Regions from separate parts of the Bradyrhizobium sp. SYSU BS000235 genome, predicted to be linked through region 3. Evidence: predicted binding sites of a transcription regulator. Region 3 holds the regulator's gene; each other region holds the start of a gene.
The links. The regulator PhoB, encoded in region 3, activates phosphate uptake and scavenging genes when phosphate is short. The targets are predictions, from matches to a motif close to TGTCATNNANCTGTCAT.

Region 1 (5,442 bases), 1.2 Mb from region 3:
TGTCCGCACACAGATCGCGCAGGCGCGTGCCGGCATAGCGTGCAGGTCGGCGTCGCGCGAATTCGGGGATGGCCTCTTCGAGCAGGGCGTTGTCGTCATGCAGTTTCTTGAACGCCACAAGACCGCTGACCAGCGTGCCGGCCTTGCTGGCCTCGACGCCCGGCGTCAGCAGAAACAGCAGCGAGTTCAGATCGTTCTTCTCCGGCACAATGCGGTTCTCGCGCAGAAACTGCGCGACCACGGGGGCCGGGATGCCATGGTCGGCATAGCCGCCGGAGGTGCGGTCGAAGCCCGGTGTCAGCACCGTGAGCTTGTTCGGATCGGTCATGGCGAAGCCAGCCGCCATGCCAGGGAAACCATGCCAGCTCGTATCAGGCCCGAGCTGCCAATAGGCCGCGTTGGTGGCGAGCTGATCGGTGCTCATGCTCTCCCAGGCGACGCTGTGCACAGCACCTTCGCGCGATGCGTCAGGAATTTCGACGCGCTCGGGCACGAAGGGCTCGAAGAACCAGCGCCGTTCCGGACGCGTTTCCTTTTCCTCGAATTCGCGGCGGACGGCGCGCATCTTCTTGCGCAGTTCGATGCCAAGCCTGATCGTGTCATCCCACAGCACTTCGCCGGAGCGGCCCTTCATCATCTGCGCGCCAACGTCGAGCGAGGCGAACAGCGGATAAAACGGCGATGTCGACGCGTGCTGCATAAAGCTCTCGTTGAAGCGCCGGTGCTCCACCCGGCGTTTCTGGCCGCGGATATGGCGGTCCTTGATGTGAATTTGCGAGGCTTGCGAAAAGCTCGCCAGTTGCTTGTGCGTCGACTGGGTCGCGATGATGCCCGGCGCATCGGGACCAAGGTCGGAGAGGCCCATGGCGAAACGGCCGGCATAGAGCGGATGAAACTTCATGAAGCCGGCCCAGGCCTCATCAAACAAGACGTAGTCGCAAAGGTGGCCGATGCGCTTGAGAATCATTTCGGCGTTGTGAATGGTGCCGTCATAGGTGCATTGCTCGATCACAGCGACGCGGAAGGGACGCTCTCGGCGCCAGGCCTCCGGATCCGTGACCAACGGGTTGGTGCGGATGCGCTGGCGCAGCGCCTCCTCATCGAAGTCGTCCCACACCATCGGGCCAATCAGGCCCCAGGGATTGCGCACGGTCGGAACGTAAATCGGAATGCCGCCGCTGATCATCAGGGCGCCGTGCAGCGCGGCCTTGTGGTTGTTGCGATCGAACAGCACCAGATCGCCGTCGGTCACCAGCGCCGAGAGCGCAACCTTGTTTGAAGTCGAGGTGCCGTTGAGCACGAAATAGGTTTTCTCCGCACCGAAGATCTGCGCGGCTTCTTTCTGCGCCTGCAGCGCCGGGCCTTCATGGGTCAGAAGGTCGCCGAGGTCGAGAACCGAATTGTCGAGGTCGTCGCGGAACACGGCTTCGCCGAGGTGTTCCATGAATACGCGTCCGATCGGACTGCGGCTGTAGAACACACCGCCGTTGTGACCGGGGCAGGTCCATAACTGGTTGCCTTCCTCGGCATAATCGACCAGTGCGCCGAAGAACGGCGTTTTCAGTGTTTCGGCATATTGCTTCAGGCGGCTGATGAGGTTCTTGGCGATGAATGGCGGGGTTTCTTCGGAGAGGAAAACATAGCCGTCGATGAAGTCGAGCACTTCGACCGGCAGGTCTTCAAAGCGCTTGCGCCGGATCAACAAGATGATCGGAAAGTCGAGGCCACGGCGGCGCATCAGGTTGATCAGCGCCGCTGTCTTGCCCTCCAAGCCCTTCTTGCCCCAATCGACCACCATGCAGCCGATGGCAGCATCGGTCTGAACCGCGATCTCGGCATCCTCGATCTTGCGCGCCTTGACCACCTCGAAACCGGAACGCTCGATCTCGTCGACGATTTGATTGAGGCGGATGCCTTCGAGATCGTCGGCATCAAAGGTCGGCATCGCGAAGAGGAACGTGAAGCGTCGGAAGTAGTCCATGTGCGCACCAAATCTGTTTCAGCAATGATCTCTTGCTGGGTTGCGTGACACTTCGGTGACCAAAGATGGTTACAGGGAGTTCAGCCCACAAAAAAAGACTCCTGAGGCCCCATGGCTTGAGGCCCCATGGCTTGAGGCCTCATGGCTTGCGGCAAGTTCTGCCGTCGCGCCCGGTCGCCTCATTCGTTTTCCGAGCTTGATAGGAATTAACCGGCTTCTGGATTCGGGGACGGTTGAAATGTCCGGCAGCGCGCCTTCGTCGCGATCCGCCGAACAGCACCGTCAATCTCGCAAACGATGCGACGCTGCTCTGGATACAGCAGCAGACTCCGCGCCAGCGGGAACAAAGCCGAGTCTTGGTTGCTCGCCTTTGCAGGATGTTTTTCGCGAAGTGGACCGAACATTCGAAATCGACGTGCGTTGCCGCAACTTGCGCATAGTTCACAAGCAGGATTTCGAGAAAACAGTCGTTGGTTCCCTATCGAGAATGGAGCTTTCTTTTGCAGGAATTTGCAGCCTCTGCGCAGCAACGCGCATTCTGGTTCACGAATGAAATTGACCCGGGAACGCCCGTCTTCAATCTGTTGAGAGTGCTGCAGCTCAAAGGGATCGTTCACAGGCCTATCCTCGCACGTGCATTTGACGATCTTATCGCGCGGCACGAAGTTTTGCGGACGGGGCTTGTTGAGCGGAACGGCGTGGTTGTGCAGCATGTGCACGACAACGTTGCGTTCGCCGTCGAAGAGCACGACTTCAGCTCACTCTCGGAAGATGAATGCCGATTGCAGGTGGACGCACTCGCGGTGCGGATGTCTCAGAGTGCCTTTGATCTTGCTGTGCCGCCGCACCTGAGAGTTGCCGTCGCGCGGATATCGGACAACGAGCATGTGCTCGTGATCGTGTTTCACCATGTCATCATCGACGGGTCGTCGATGGGAACTTTCTTTGATGACCTCGCTGCTCTCTACGAGGCGCAGCAAAACGACAAGCCGGCACTCCTGCCGAAACTCTCGTTTCAATACAGCGATTTCTCCGAACGGCAGGACCGGCTGTACGCGCGGTCTGCATTCGAACAAGATGTCGCGTTCTGGCGCAACGCACTTGCCGACGCGCCACCTCTCCTTGCGCTGCCGACTGTTCACCCGCGTTCCGCCCAACAAGGCCACCGCGGCAAGCGTCTTGGGTTCGACATCGACGAACGTCTCACCGAAGCGCTGCGCGCATTGTGCTCGCGTCACGTGTCCACTCTCTACATGGGGCTGCTATCGGCATTTCAAATTCTGCTGCAGCGCTGGGCCGACACGGACGATGTCGTGATCGGGACGCCGGTGTCCGGAAGCCGCGACGAAGACTTCGCGCACGTGATCGGTTGCTTCGTGAACACATTGGCGCTGCGCGGGGATCTGTCAGGCGATCCCACCTTCGTTGCAATGATCGCCCGCAATCGATCGATCTTGCTCGACGCGTTTGAGCACCAGCACGTTCCGTTCGAGCGGGTCGTTGCCGAGATAGGGAGCTCGCGGACACCAGACCATTCTCCGATTTTTCAGGTCATGTTCGTGCTTCAGAACTTCCGACATCAAGTGCCGAAGCTGGCCGGTCTCGAGGTTCAGGACATGGACATCGATCCTGGTGTGTCCAAACTGGATCTTTCGCTCGAGATCATCGAGAGTGACGGACTCGCTTGTTCATTCGAATTTAACAGCGAACTCTTCGATCCATCGATGATGGCGCGAATGGCCGACCAATTCCGGCGTGTCCTGGAGACGGTCGTTGGCGATCCCGAGCGAGCAATCAGCCGCATCAATCTGCTTGGGAAGGATGAGTGGCAACAAGCGGTGTTGGGGTGGAATTCCACCGCACGGGAATATCTCCAGCACACGCCGGCTGAGGCGTTCGCGGCGATTACGGCCCAACGGCCGGGCGACGTCGCACTCATTTCCGGTGATCAGCAGATCAGCTTTGGCGAGCTTTCTCAGCGCGCAGGGCAGGTCGCTGTGGCGCTGCGTGGCCATGCCGGCGGGCCGGTCGGCATCTTCCTACCTCGCTCGGTGGATGCCTTTGCGGCGATCCTGGGTTGCCTCGTCGCCGGGATACCGTGGGTTCCCCTCGATACTGCGCAACCGGATAAGCGCCTCGAACAACTCGTCGAACTGGCCGGCTGCCGTACTGTGCTGACCCTTCGCGCCCTGTCCAACCGCCTGCCTGCCGGACTTTCAACAGTCGTGATGGATCGGGATGCGTCGCTTTGGAGCACGCCGATCGAGAGGATCGATGCAGGAGCAGGTGATGTCGCCTATGTCCTGTTCACGTCCGGTTCGACCGGCGTGCCGAAAGGCGTTATGGGCGCGACCAAAGCCTTGATGAACCGTATCGACTGGATGCATGAGGCTTACCCCTTCGCGCAGGGCGAGGTCGCCTGCTGCAAGACGTCGATCGGCTTTGTCGATTCCGTCTGGGAAATGCTCGGACCGCTGTTGGCCGGCGTGCCGACAGTGATCGTTCCGGATGAGGTCGTCCTCGATCCGGAAAAATTCATCGCATTGCTTGGACAGCATCGTGTCAGCAGGATCGTGCTGGTGCCGACGCTGTTGCGCGTGCTGCTCGACCACGCCCCCGACCTGGGACGGCGTCTGCCGGCGCTTGCGATGTGGTCGGTGAGCGGCGAACTTCTCACGGCGGATCTCGTCAGACGTTTCAAGCTCGCTTGCCCGGGCCGAAAACTCATCAATCTCTACGGGTCATCCGAGGTCGCGGCCGACGTGCTTGTGCATGAGGTTGGGGACGCAGACGCCGACGGGCCCGTGCCGATCGGCAAACCCATTGCCAATACGCAGGTCTATGTTCTCGATTGCATGGGCCAGCCTGCTCCGGTGGGCATGCCTGGGGTGATCCACGCGGGCGGCGCTTGCCTGGCGCTGGGCTATTGGAGCAAACCTGATCTGACTGCCGAGCGTTTCAGGCCCAATCCGATTGCAGGTGCGCCTTCGCCGATCCTGTTCAATACCGGCGACCGTGGCGTTTGGCAGGCGGATGGCACGATCCTTTATCTCGGCCGCAACGACAACCAGGTCAAATTGCGGGGCGTCAGGCTGGAGCTCGATGAGATTTTGACAGCGCTCCGCAGCCAAGCCACGGTGAAGGACGCCGCGGCGATGATCATCGGCGACGCCGATCAGCAACGGCTGGTCGCTTTCGTTGTCGGACACCCGGAGCAGAACGCGCCCGTTCCGAGCGAATTGCGTGCGTATCTGCAGGAGCGTTTGCCGTCGGCCGCAGTCCCAGCCAAACTGTTCCTGGTCGATGCACTCCCGCTGTTGCCGAGCGGCAAGGTCGATCAGATGGCGCTCAAATCGCTCGCTGATGCGCCGGTGCGCCAGGAGGTGGGTCTCAGCGCCATGCCGGTGAATGGCGACGTGGCGGAGCTCTGGCGAACGGTGCTGCGTGAGGACGACATTCAA
Region 2 (5,442 bases), 3.6 Mb from region 3:
TGGTGGAAGATTTACGCGCCAAAGGATTATGAGGACTGCGCCACCAGCGCGGAGCAGCCGGGCCTCAGCAAGCAGGACAAGGCGAAGATTCTTTCAGGCTGCGACGCCAAGTTCGCGGGCCGCCGCAAGCCGGGTGGCGGCTACACCTATTTCGACTTCATGCAGAACCGCAGCTTCGATATCGCCGGTCCCAACCCGACGCCGGAAGAATTGAAGAGGATGGATCAGGAGTATCTTGGCTATCTGGGAGATCGCGGGCATGAGACGATTGTCGCTGCGGTGACACAGCCGGCGCCCGCACCCATTGAGCTGCCGAAGGCTATCCTCTCGCCACCAAAGGGCGTTGCCTCGGTTGCTGCCTTGCCGACACCGAAACCTCGTCCTGCGGCTGCCTCCCGTGCTCACAAGGAACCGGTATGCAAGGCCGATGCTCTGTCGTGCGGATGGGCGAAAATCACAACGACCGTGCACGATCTTTTCCAACCGCCGCAGCATAAGCCGACGCCGAGGAAGCCTCTTCAGCAGGCCCAGCGATAAAGTCTGGCCCTCGATCGCCGACGTGATCGGCAAGGCCCATGTCGGGCCCTCTCGTTCCCAAAAATCTCTTCAACCGACATGCATGACGCTCAACGTGCGATGCCATGAGCGTCGATGGCGACAGCTCACAGCAGCGAGAGAGCCGACAGCTGACAGCGAGGCAAAAGCAAATGCCCGCGCCATTGGCGCGGGCATTGTGTCGATAGACTGACTGTGAACAAGGGACGCGACGTGTGCGCCCTCGCCCAATCAGAACAGGTGCGAGAACAGGACGTACAGGCCAGCCGACAGCGCGATCGCCGCCGGAAGCGTCAGTACCCAGGCCATCACCATGTTGCGGATGGTCGACATCTGCAGGCCCGAGCCGCTGGCCGCCATGGTTCCGGCGACACCGGATGACAGCACGTGCGTAGTCGAGACCGGCAGGCCGAACATGTCGGCGGCACCGATCGTCGCCGCGGCAACGAGTTCAGCCGACGCGCCCTGCGCATAGGTCAGGTGGGTCTTGCCGATCTTCTCGCCGACCGTCACGACGATGCGCTTCCAACCGATCATGGTGCCGAGGCCGAGCGCGAGAGCAACCGCGATCTTCACCCAGGTCGGGATGAACTTCGTGGCGGCATCGAGCGAGCCCTTGTATGCGTTCAGGGTGGCGACCTCTTCCTTGTTGAGCTCGCTTTCCTTGTCCTTCATCAGGAAACGCAGCGCTTCGGACGTCAGGTACATATCGTTACGAGTGTTGCCGACGGCCTCGGCAGGCACCTTGTTGAGCGAACCGTACTTCTGCACCTGATCGCCGACGTCCTTCACCAGCACGGCCAGCGACGGGTAAGTGCCTTCGTTCAGCGTGTGCAGGGAGACATACTGCGTTACAGCCGGACGCGGATCGCCGATGATGCTATGGCCAGCGCCCTTGGCGGCGATCACTTTCGAAGCCGCTTCCGAGGTCTGCTGGAACTGCTGCACCATTTGAGCAGGCAGCGTGCGGTTCAGAGCGTAAGCCGTCGGCACAGTGCCGATCAGGATCAGCATGATGAGACCCATGCCCTTCTGACCGTCGTTCGAACCATGCGCGAAGCTGACGCCGGTGCAGGTCAGGATCAGAAGGCCGCGGATCCAGAGCGGGGGCGCCTTCTGACCATCGGGCGCAGCGTAAAGTGCCGGGTTACGTATGACGAACTTGAGCACCACCAGCAGGACTGCAGCACAGACGAAGCCGACCAGCGGCGACAGCAGCAGTGCATAACCGATTTCGGTCGCTTTGCTCCAGTCAACGCCCGAGGTGCCGTCGCGGCCGCGCATGATGGCGTTGGCAACACCGACACCGATGATCGAACCGATCAGCGTGTGCGAGCTGGAGGCCGGCAGGCCGAAGTACCAGGTGCCGAGGTTCCAGACGATGGCCGCGATCAATAGCGCAAACACCATGGCAAAGCCGGCGCTGCTGCCGACCTGCAGGATCAACTCCACTGGCAGCAACGAGACGATGCCGAATGCGACCGCGCCGGATGAGACGAGAACGCCGAGGAAGTTGAAGAAGCCGGACCACATCACGGCGACTTCAGCCGGAAGCGAGTGCGTATAAATCACAGTCGCAACCGCGTTCGCGGTGTCGTGGAAGCCGTTGACGAATTCAAAGCCGAGGGCGATCAGCAGGGCAACGAAGAGCAAAATATAGGGAAGAAACGTCGTGGTCTTCACGCCGGTGGCTTCGACGTCTTCGTAGATGCTGTAGGCGACAAACAGCAGTCCCGCTGCGAGAACGCCGAAGAAGATCAGCATCGTCAAAGGGTTGAAGCCTTTGTCGAGGTTAGGTTTGGACGCAGGTTCAATAATCCCGCCGTCGGCCCCTTGATTAATCGCAATATCACTCATTAACGCCCCCTTTATAAATGAGAGGCGCCTTTAATGACTGTTTACCTTAAAGGTTGAATGACACCACCGCTGCAGCTGTATGGCTGGTGCACTGCCGAAAGCGAGTGTGCGGTTCTTGCCACGCGACATGTCCGCTGAGCGATCATCGCGGGACGACAGAAGTCTCGTGTCCCGACATGTTGTAGATCGCGTGTCTTCCAGGAAGCTTCAGGCTTTTGCCCGGCCGCGGCGGACCTTGGGATGTTGCTCGGCTTCGGGGGCAGGCTCCGTCCCGGACTTGACGTGCGCCTTGATGGCGACAAGCGTCTCCATCCCTGATTCAATGGCATCATCAGGCACATCGTGCAGGACATCCGTGGCGATCGCGTCACGCAGGCTGTCGAGATCGTCGACCAGTTGGCGGCCCTTCGGTGTCAGGAACAGCCGGTTGGCACGCCGGTCATGGGGGTCGGGTTTTCGTTCCAGCAGCTCCGATTCCACAAGACGGTCCAGCAGCCGGACCAGCGAAATCGGCTGAAGCTCAAGCACATCTGCGAGATCGACCTGCGATAACCCCTCCTGCTGCCGCAATCGGAAGAGTACAATCCACTGGGCACGCGTGGTCCCGCGCGCTTTGGCACGTTGATCGATGTAGTTGCGCAAGAGTCTAGAACTTTCAATGAGTTGCGCAACAAACTGCCGTTTGAGATCCAGGCTCATGATCTGGCCGTCCCGAGACCTTTCAAACAATTAATGGTGAGCCTGCATACTATTTGCACGCTTATCAACTATAAACGACATATTGGATCGGTTGTCCGAAAAGCAATTGGGTTAGGCATGGCAAAGGGTCGCATTTCTTTTTTGGGTTATCTCGGCTTGGCAGCTGTTGTGGCTGTCGGCGGCTATGCTGTTTGGCCCAAGCACAAGGACGAGAAGCCGAAGGCTGCCGCGCAGAGCGTGCCGGTCACGGTTGCACAGGTTTCGAAAGCCGACTTCCCGGTCTACCTCACCGGGCTTGGAACCGTGCAGGGTTTCAACACCGTCACCGTACGAACCCGCGTGGACGGACAAATCGATACGATCAACTTCAAGGAAGGCCAGATCGTCCAGAAGGGCGACCTGATTGCCCAGATCGACCCCCGCCCCTTCCAGGCCGTGCTCGACCAAGCGATCGCGAAAAAGAATCAGGATGAAGCGAGCCTTGGCAACGCCAAGCTCGATTTGCAACGCTCCACCAAGCTCGGCGAATTTGCGACCAAGCAGACCGTCGATACGCAGACGGCGAATGTTCAGCAGATCACGGCGCAACTCGCGGCTGACGACGCGTCGATCTTCAATGCACGCACGCAGCTCGATTACGCGAGCATCAGGGCCCCAATCTCAGGCGTAACCGGCATTCGTCAGGTCGACGTCGGCAACATCGTCAATGCGGCAACGCAGACCGGGATTGTTACCATTGCTCAGATCGAGCCGATCTCGGTGATCTTCACCGCACCTGAAAACCAGTTGCCGGAAATCAAGCAGGCGCTCAGCCAACACGAATTGAAGGTCACGGCACTGACGACGGACGGACGCAAGGTGCTCTCTGAGGGAACCCTGTCGCTGATTAACAATCAGGTCGATACCACCAGCGGAACCATCCGCCTGAAGGCCGAGTTTGCCAACAAGGATCATGCCTTGTGGCCAGGCCTTTCGGTTTCGACGCGCCTTCTCGTCAACACCGTCAAAGACGCGGTCGTGATCCCGGATGATGCCATCCAGCATGGCATGAAGGGGCTCTACGTTTATGCCGTAGGAGACGGCAACAAGGCCGAGTTTCGTGAGGTCAAAGTTGGACAATCCACGGATGGCCATACTCTCGTCGAGGGTGGATTGAAGCTCGGCGAGCATGTGATCGTCAGCGGTCAGTACCGCGTTCAGCCGGGTTCCTTGCTGACGACCACTGTCGCAAGTTCCGGACAGACCACGGTGAAGGCGGACTAAATGAGCAACGGCGGCATTTCAGCTCCCTTTATCCGGTTTCCCATCGCAACCTCCCTGCTGATGGCGGGGATTCTCTTTGTGGGTCTTGTCGCTTATCCGCTGCTGCCGGTGGCGCCGCTGCCGCAGGTCGACTTCCCGACGATTCAGGTTTCTACCAGCCTTCCTGGCGCAAGCCCGGAAACCATGGCGTCCTCCGTTGCGCAACCGCTGGAACGGCAGTTCGCGCAAATTCCCGGCGTGGCGCAGATGACCTCGACGAGTTCGCTGGGGTCGACATCGATCACCATTCAGTTTGATCTCAACCGCAACATCGATGGCGCCGCCAACGACGTGCAAGGCGCGATCAACGCCGCAGGCGGTCAGCTACCGAAGACGCTTCCAAACCCGCCGACTTATCGCAAAGTGAACCCGGCGGACTCGCCCATTCTGCTAATGTCGGTGACCTCCGATACACTCCCGCTGATTGATGTCGACGATTACGCTGACACCCAATTGGCGCAGCAGATCAGCCAGATTTCCGGCGTTGCTCAGGTCACCATCGGCGGTCAGCAAAAGCCGGCGATCCGCATTCAGATCGATCCGGCGAAACTCGTCGCCAAGGGCATCTCTCTTGAGGATGTCCGCGCCCAGATCGCGATCACCACCGTCGACAGCCCGAAGGGGAACGTCGACGGCAATACGCGCAGCTACACGATCTACGCCAACGACCAGTTGCCGAAATCCAAGGACTGGAACGACGTGATCATCGCCTATCGCAATGGCGGTCCATTACGCATCCGCGACATCGGCCGGGCGGTGTCAGGTCCCGAAGACGCCAAGCAGGCGGCATGGGCGAACGGCAAGCGCGGCGTGTTCCTCGTTATCTTCAAGCAGCCCGGCGCCAACGTCATCGACACCGTCGACAAGATCAAGGCGAAGCTGCCGCGCCTTGTTGCGGCAATTCCTCCTGCCATCAAGGTCAATGTCATCAGCGACCGGACGCAAACCATTCGTGCGGCCGTCGAGGACGTCCAGTTCACCCTGCTGTTGACCATCGCCCTGGTGGTCATGGTGATCTTCGTCTTCCTG
Region 3 (5,442 bases):
ACATTGGCGCACGCATTCTTGTCGCCGAGAGGACAGCAAAATGAGCGAGCTTTCTGTGTCCACCAGTCATTCCACAAACCCGGCTCCATCTATGATGGCGGTGCCCGACGCGCGTCCAAAAGTGACGGTGCGCGACCTGAATTTCTATTACGGCGAGCATCACGCGCTCAAGAATATCAACCTGACGCTGGGCGAGAACCGGGTGACCGCGTTCATCGGACCGTCGGGATGCGGCAAGTCGACGTTGTTGCGTATCTTCAACCGGATGTATGATCTCTACCCGGGTCAGCGCGCGGTGGGACAGCTCATGCTGGACAACACCAACATCCTGGACCCGAAGCTCGATCTGAATCTGCTGCGTGCTCGGATCGGCATGGTGTTTCAGAAGCCGACGCCGTTCCCGATGACCATCTATGAAAACATCGCATTCGGCATCCGTCTTTATGAAAAGATATCGAAGTCGGAAATGGACGGGCGCGTTGAGACTGCGCTGCGTGGCGGTGCGCTCTGGAATGAAGTGAAGGACAAGCTGAATGCGAGCGGCCTGAGCCTTTCGGGCGGCCAGCAGCAGCGCCTGTGTATCGCGCGAACGGTCGCCGTGCGGCCGGAAGTGATCTTGTTCGACGAGCCTTGCTCGGCGCTTGACCCGATTTCCACTGCAAAGGTCGAAGAACTGATCCAGGAACTGAAGGAAAATTACACGATCGCGATCGTTACGCATAACATGCAGCAGGCGGCGCGCGTGTCCGACAAGACGGCGTTCATGTATCTCGGCCAGCTCATCGAGTTCGATGAAACAAACAAGATCTTTACGTCGCCGACGGATCGGCGGACGCAAGACTACATCACCGGCCGTTTCGGCTGACGCTTACCGCGTGGAGAATTATTATGGGAACAGATCATACCGCCAAGGCGTTCGACGAAGATCTCCAGGAGCTTAATCGGCTCGTTGCAGAGATGGGTGGTCTGGCGGAACGTCAGATCGTGGATTCCGTCGATGCTCTGATCCGTCGGGACGTCGCGCTGGGCAAGCGCGTGGTCGCCGCTGATCTCGATATCGACAAGTTGCAGCATGCCATCGAAGAGCGTGCAGTATTGACGATCGCTCGCCGTCAGCCAATGGCTGTCGACCTTCGCGAGATCGTCGGCTCGCTGCGGGTTGCGACCGACCTGGAGCGCATGGGCGATTTGTCGAAGAATATCGGCAAGCGCGTTGCTGCACTCGACAGCGATTTCCATCCGTTGAAGCTGATCCGTGGTCTCGAGCATATGACCGACCTGGTGCAGTCTCAGGTCAAGTCGGTGCTCGACGCTTATGCCGCGCATGACCTGCCGGCCGCCATGGCGGTTTGGAAAGGCGACGAAGAAGTCGACGCGATCTGCACCTCGCTGTTCCGCGAGCTGCTGACTTACATGATGGAAGATCCGCGCAATATCGGCTTCTGCATCCATTTGATGTTCTGCGCCAAGAACATCGAACGGATCGGGGACCATGCGACCAACATTGCCGAAACGGTCTTCTACATGATCGAAGGACAACAGATGCTCGATCAGCGCCCCAAAGGCGATATGACGAGTTTTGCGACGGCTGTCTCAGGCAGCTGATTGGAAGGATATAAATTGAAGGATCGGACATGAGCGCCCGAATTCTTGTCGTCGAGGATGAAGAAGCGTTGACGACGCTGCTTCGCTACAATCTGGATGCCGAAGGCTACGATGTCGAAACCGTTGCACGCGGGGACGACGCCGACACCAGACTCAAGGAGCATATTCCGGATCTGATCGTGCTCGATTGGATGCTGCCTGGTTTGTCGGGGATCGAGCTTTGCCGTCGTCTAAGGGCAAGGCCTGAAACGAAGCAGATCCCCATCATCATGCTGACCGCGCGTGGCGAGGAAAGCGAGCGGGTGAGGGGTCTCGCGACGGGCGCTGACGATTACATCGTCAAGCCGTTCTCGGTCCCGGAATTGCTGGCGCGGGTGAAGGGCTTGCTGCGACGGGCCAGCCCGGAGCGTCTCGCCACGGTTTTGGCTTTCGGCGATATCGAGTTGGACCGCGATCGGCGCCGTGTGGCCCGTTCCGGCCGCCCGATTGATCTGGGGCCCACCGAATACCGTCTTCTGGAGTTCTTCCTGGAACATCCGGGACGTGTTTTCAGCCGGGAGCAATTGCTCGACGGCGTTTGGGGACGCGACATCTATATCGATGAGCGCACCGTGGACGTTCATATCGGCCGGCTCAGGAAGCTCCTGAACCTTGGCCGGGAGCAGGATCCCATCCGCACCGTTCGCGGAGCGGGCTACGCCCTGGATGATCGCTTCGCCAAGGCTGAGTGATCTCGATAAAATTATTGCAGAGCAGCATTTGTCTGATGTTGCTTTGCAATCCTGGGTAGGGCGAATAACAATTTTGTGCCAATGAAGGGCAAAATTGCACCTCGCATTTGGTCATCTCCGTGTTAACCTGACTCTCGACGGGGCAGCGAAACCCAGTCGCAGGATTGAATTGGGAAGGAGAACCAAAATGGCCTGGAAAGCTCCAAAGATTGTTGAAGTGCCGGTTGGCATGGAAATCAACATGTACGCCTGCGCGGCGCGCAAGTAAGTCTGCAAATTTCTTCAGTTTAAAAGACAATTGGTCCGGTTTGCGTAAGGGCTCGCCCAATGGGTGAAGTTCTTTCGCAGCCGGCCTTGTTTGTGTCTGGGTCTGGATTCCGCGAACCGGGATTGCCGGAGGCGTTTTGATGTTGCGCGTTGTCGTTCTCGGGGTGGCGGCTGGTGGCGGCGTCCCGCAATGGAACTGCAACTGTGAGGTCTGCCGAATCACACGTCTTGAGCGGCCGGACTTGCGAGCCACGCAGGCATCGATAGCGGTCAGCGCTGACCACAAACACTGGTTTCTGATCAATGCTTCACCTGACCTGCGCCAACAGGTGATCGCGACCCCGCAACTTCATCCAAAGCCGGATCAATTACGCCATAGCCCGATCGCAGGCGTCATCCTGACCAATGGCGAGGTCGACGCCGTCGCGGGGTTGCTGTCCCTGCGTGAGGGTTGGCCATTTACCATCTACGCTCACCAACGCGTTCTTGCGACGCTGAGGGACAACAGCATCTTCAATGTTCTGAGTGCGGAGCGGGTGCGTCGCGAACCGATCGAATTCGATGCCACGTTCGAGCCCAAGTTGGCGAACGGCTCGCCGTCGGGGTTGGAAGTTTTGCCATTCCTCGTTCCTGGTAAACGTGCCTGGTATCTTGAAGACGCTGCTGCACCTGCGGTGGACGATGAGGCGGGCGACACCGTGGGGCTGCGGATTGCGGACAAGCGGAGTGGCCAATACTTCTTTTTTCTTGCCGCTTGCGCCGCCATGACCCCAGAGCTGAAGATGCGTCTGAAAGACGCGCCTCTGGTGTTTTTCGACGGAACGGTCTGGCGCGATGATGAACTGATCGCCGCAGGACTTGGCAGCAAGACAGGGCAGCGGATGGGACACATGGCCATGTCAGGCGCGGATGGGGCAATCGCAGCGCTTGCCGGCCTCGGGATCGCCCGTAAGGTTTTTCTTCACATCAACAATTCCAATCTGGCGCTGCTGCCCGAGACTGCGGAGCGCGTGCAGATCGAGCAGGCCGGATGGGTCATTCCCTCGGACGGGATGGAGATTATCGTTTGAGAACGACAACAGCCTTTTCGTTAGCAAAAGGAACACCACTCGCCAGCGCGGAAGACCTGGAGGCTGCGCTGCGGCACATTGGTGAAACGCGCTATCACAACCTGCATCCGTTTCACCGGTTGCTGCACGGCGGCAAGCTCAACAAGGGGCAGGTGCAGGCCTGGGCGCTCAATCGCTACTATTATCAGAGCTCCATTCCCATCAAGGACGCCGTGGTCCTGTCCCGTTTTCGCGACCGCAATATCCGCCTGGAATGGCGGCATCGGATCGAGGATCACGACGGCAATTTCGGCACCGAAGGCGGTATCGAACGCTGGCTCAAGCTGACCGAAGGGCTTGGCCTCGACAGCAATTATGTGGAGTCGGCCGAGGGGATTCTTCCGGCAACGCGTTTCGCGGTGGACGCCTATGTCCATTTCGTCCGGGACAAGACACCGCTTGAAGCGATCGCATCGTCGCTGACCGAATTGTTCGCGCCGAACCTCCATGAAGAGCGCATTTCCGGAATGCTCGCGCACTACGATTTCGTCAATCCGAACATCATGAGCTACTTCAAGCGGCGCCTGGAACAGGCCCCGCGTGACGCCAATTTCGCGCTCGATTTCGTCAAGGTGCATGCAACCACGCCGGAACAGCGTGAGGCGGTTTGCAATGCACTCATCTTCAAGACCAATGTGCTGTGGGTTCAGCTCGATGCGCTCTATCACGCCTATGTCGACGGCCACATACCGCCGGGGGCCTTTGTGCCGGAACAGGATTGAAGCCATTGCGAAATCGTCTGATCGACATAACTGAAGGTAGTCACCCGGTGCTGGCCCGGCACGCGAAGCTGCGTTTCGATGAGACACGGCAGCGATGGGTGATCCTGGTCCCGGAGCGCGTGCTGGCTCCCGACGACATTGCGGTCGAGATCCTCCAGCTGTGCGATGGCGTTCGGAGTGTCGATGCAATCATTGATACGCTGGCGGAAAAGTATGTTGCTGATCGTGTGCTGATCGCCACCGATGTGATCGCCATGTTGAAGGACCTTGCGGAGAAGGGATTTTTGGCCGAAGCACAGGACACAAAATCATGAGTCCGACGCTGACCGACGCGAGCCCCGTCCACGCCGATCCTGCTGACGGATTGGCGGTCCTGGAGACGCGCAGGTCGCAGGCGGAGACCTTTGGCATTCCGCTGGCTGTTTTGGCGGAAATTACGCACCGCTGTCCGTTGCAATGCCCTTATTGCTCCAATCCCGTCGAGCTTGAACGCAACGCCGGTGAGCTTTCGACCGAGGAGTGGAAGCGAGTTCTGAGCGAACTTGCCCAGATCGGGGTGTTGCAAATCCATTTTTCCGGCGGTGAGCCGACGGCGCGGAAAGACCTGGCCGAGCTGATTCAGCACGCAACGGACGTTGGGCTTTATTCCAACCTGATTACGTCTGCCGTGCTGTTGACGAAAGACAAGCTCGCAGCGCTGGCGGATGCCGGATTGTCGCACGTCCAGATCAGTTTTCAGGGCAGCGAACACGTCGTTGCTGATCGTGTTGCTGGGCTGAAGAACGCACATGCGAAAAAGATCGAGGCTGCGGGATGGGCGAGGCAGCTTGGCCTGCCGCTGACGGTCAATGCGGTGATGCACCGCCAAAACCTGTTTCAGCTTCCCGAAATCATCCAGATGGCGGTCGATCTCGATGCTGATCGGCTGGAGGTCGCCAACGTCCAATACTACGGCTGGGCGTTGAAAAATCGCGCCGCATTGATGCCGACCATGGAGCAGATCGAAGA

Region 1: ACP0KA_RS06120 (Orn/Lys/Arg decarboxylase N-terminal domain-containing protein) is a predicted target of PhoB. The motif match lies at 2,026-2,042, and genes of this name have one in related genera.
Region 2: ACP0KA_RS17415 (inorganic phosphate transporter) is a predicted target of PhoB. The motif match lies at 2,459-2,475, and genes of this name have one in related genera.

What each region holds. Positions count from the first base shown of each region.
Region 1 covers NZ_JBMHJM010000001.1:1,329,398-1,334,839, reverse strand. Annotated here, with positions in the region: gene ACP0KA_RS06120 (Orn/Lys/Arg decarboxylase N-terminal domain-containing protein) at 1-1,981, opposite strand, end outside; gene ACP0KA_RS06115 (non-ribosomal peptide synthetase) at 2,482-5,442, shown strand, end outside.
Region 2 covers NZ_JBMHJM010000001.1:3,738,234-3,743,675, reverse strand. Annotated here, with positions in the region: gene ACP0KA_RS17420 (hypothetical protein) at 1-537, shown strand, start outside; gene ACP0KA_RS17415 (inorganic phosphate transporter) at 787-2,412, opposite strand; gene ACP0KA_RS17410 (MarR family winged helix-turn-helix transcriptional regulator) at 2,620-3,111, opposite strand; gene ACP0KA_RS17405 (efflux RND transporter periplasmic adaptor subunit) at 3,229-4,374, shown strand; gene ACP0KA_RS17400 (multidrug efflux RND transporter permease subunit) at 4,375-5,442, shown strand, end outside.
Region 3 covers NZ_JBMHJM010000001.1:101,656-107,097, reverse strand. Annotated here, with positions in the region: gene pstA (phosphate ABC transporter permease PstA) at 1-44, shown strand, start outside; gene pstB (phosphate ABC transporter ATP-binding protein PstB) at 41-865, shown strand; gene phoU (phosphate signaling complex protein PhoU) at 889-1,605, shown strand; gene phoB (phosphate regulon transcriptional regulator PhoB) at 1,635-2,336, shown strand; gene pqqA (pyrroloquinoline quinone precursor peptide PqqA) at 2,524-2,604, shown strand; gene pqqB (pyrroloquinoline quinone biosynthesis protein PqqB) at 2,744-3,673, shown strand; gene pqqC (pyrroloquinoline-quinone synthase PqqC) at 3,670-4,434, shown strand; gene pqqD (pyrroloquinoline quinone biosynthesis peptide chaperone PqqD) at 4,440-4,748, shown strand; gene pqqE (pyrroloquinoline quinone biosynthesis protein PqqE) at 4,745-5,442, shown strand, end outside.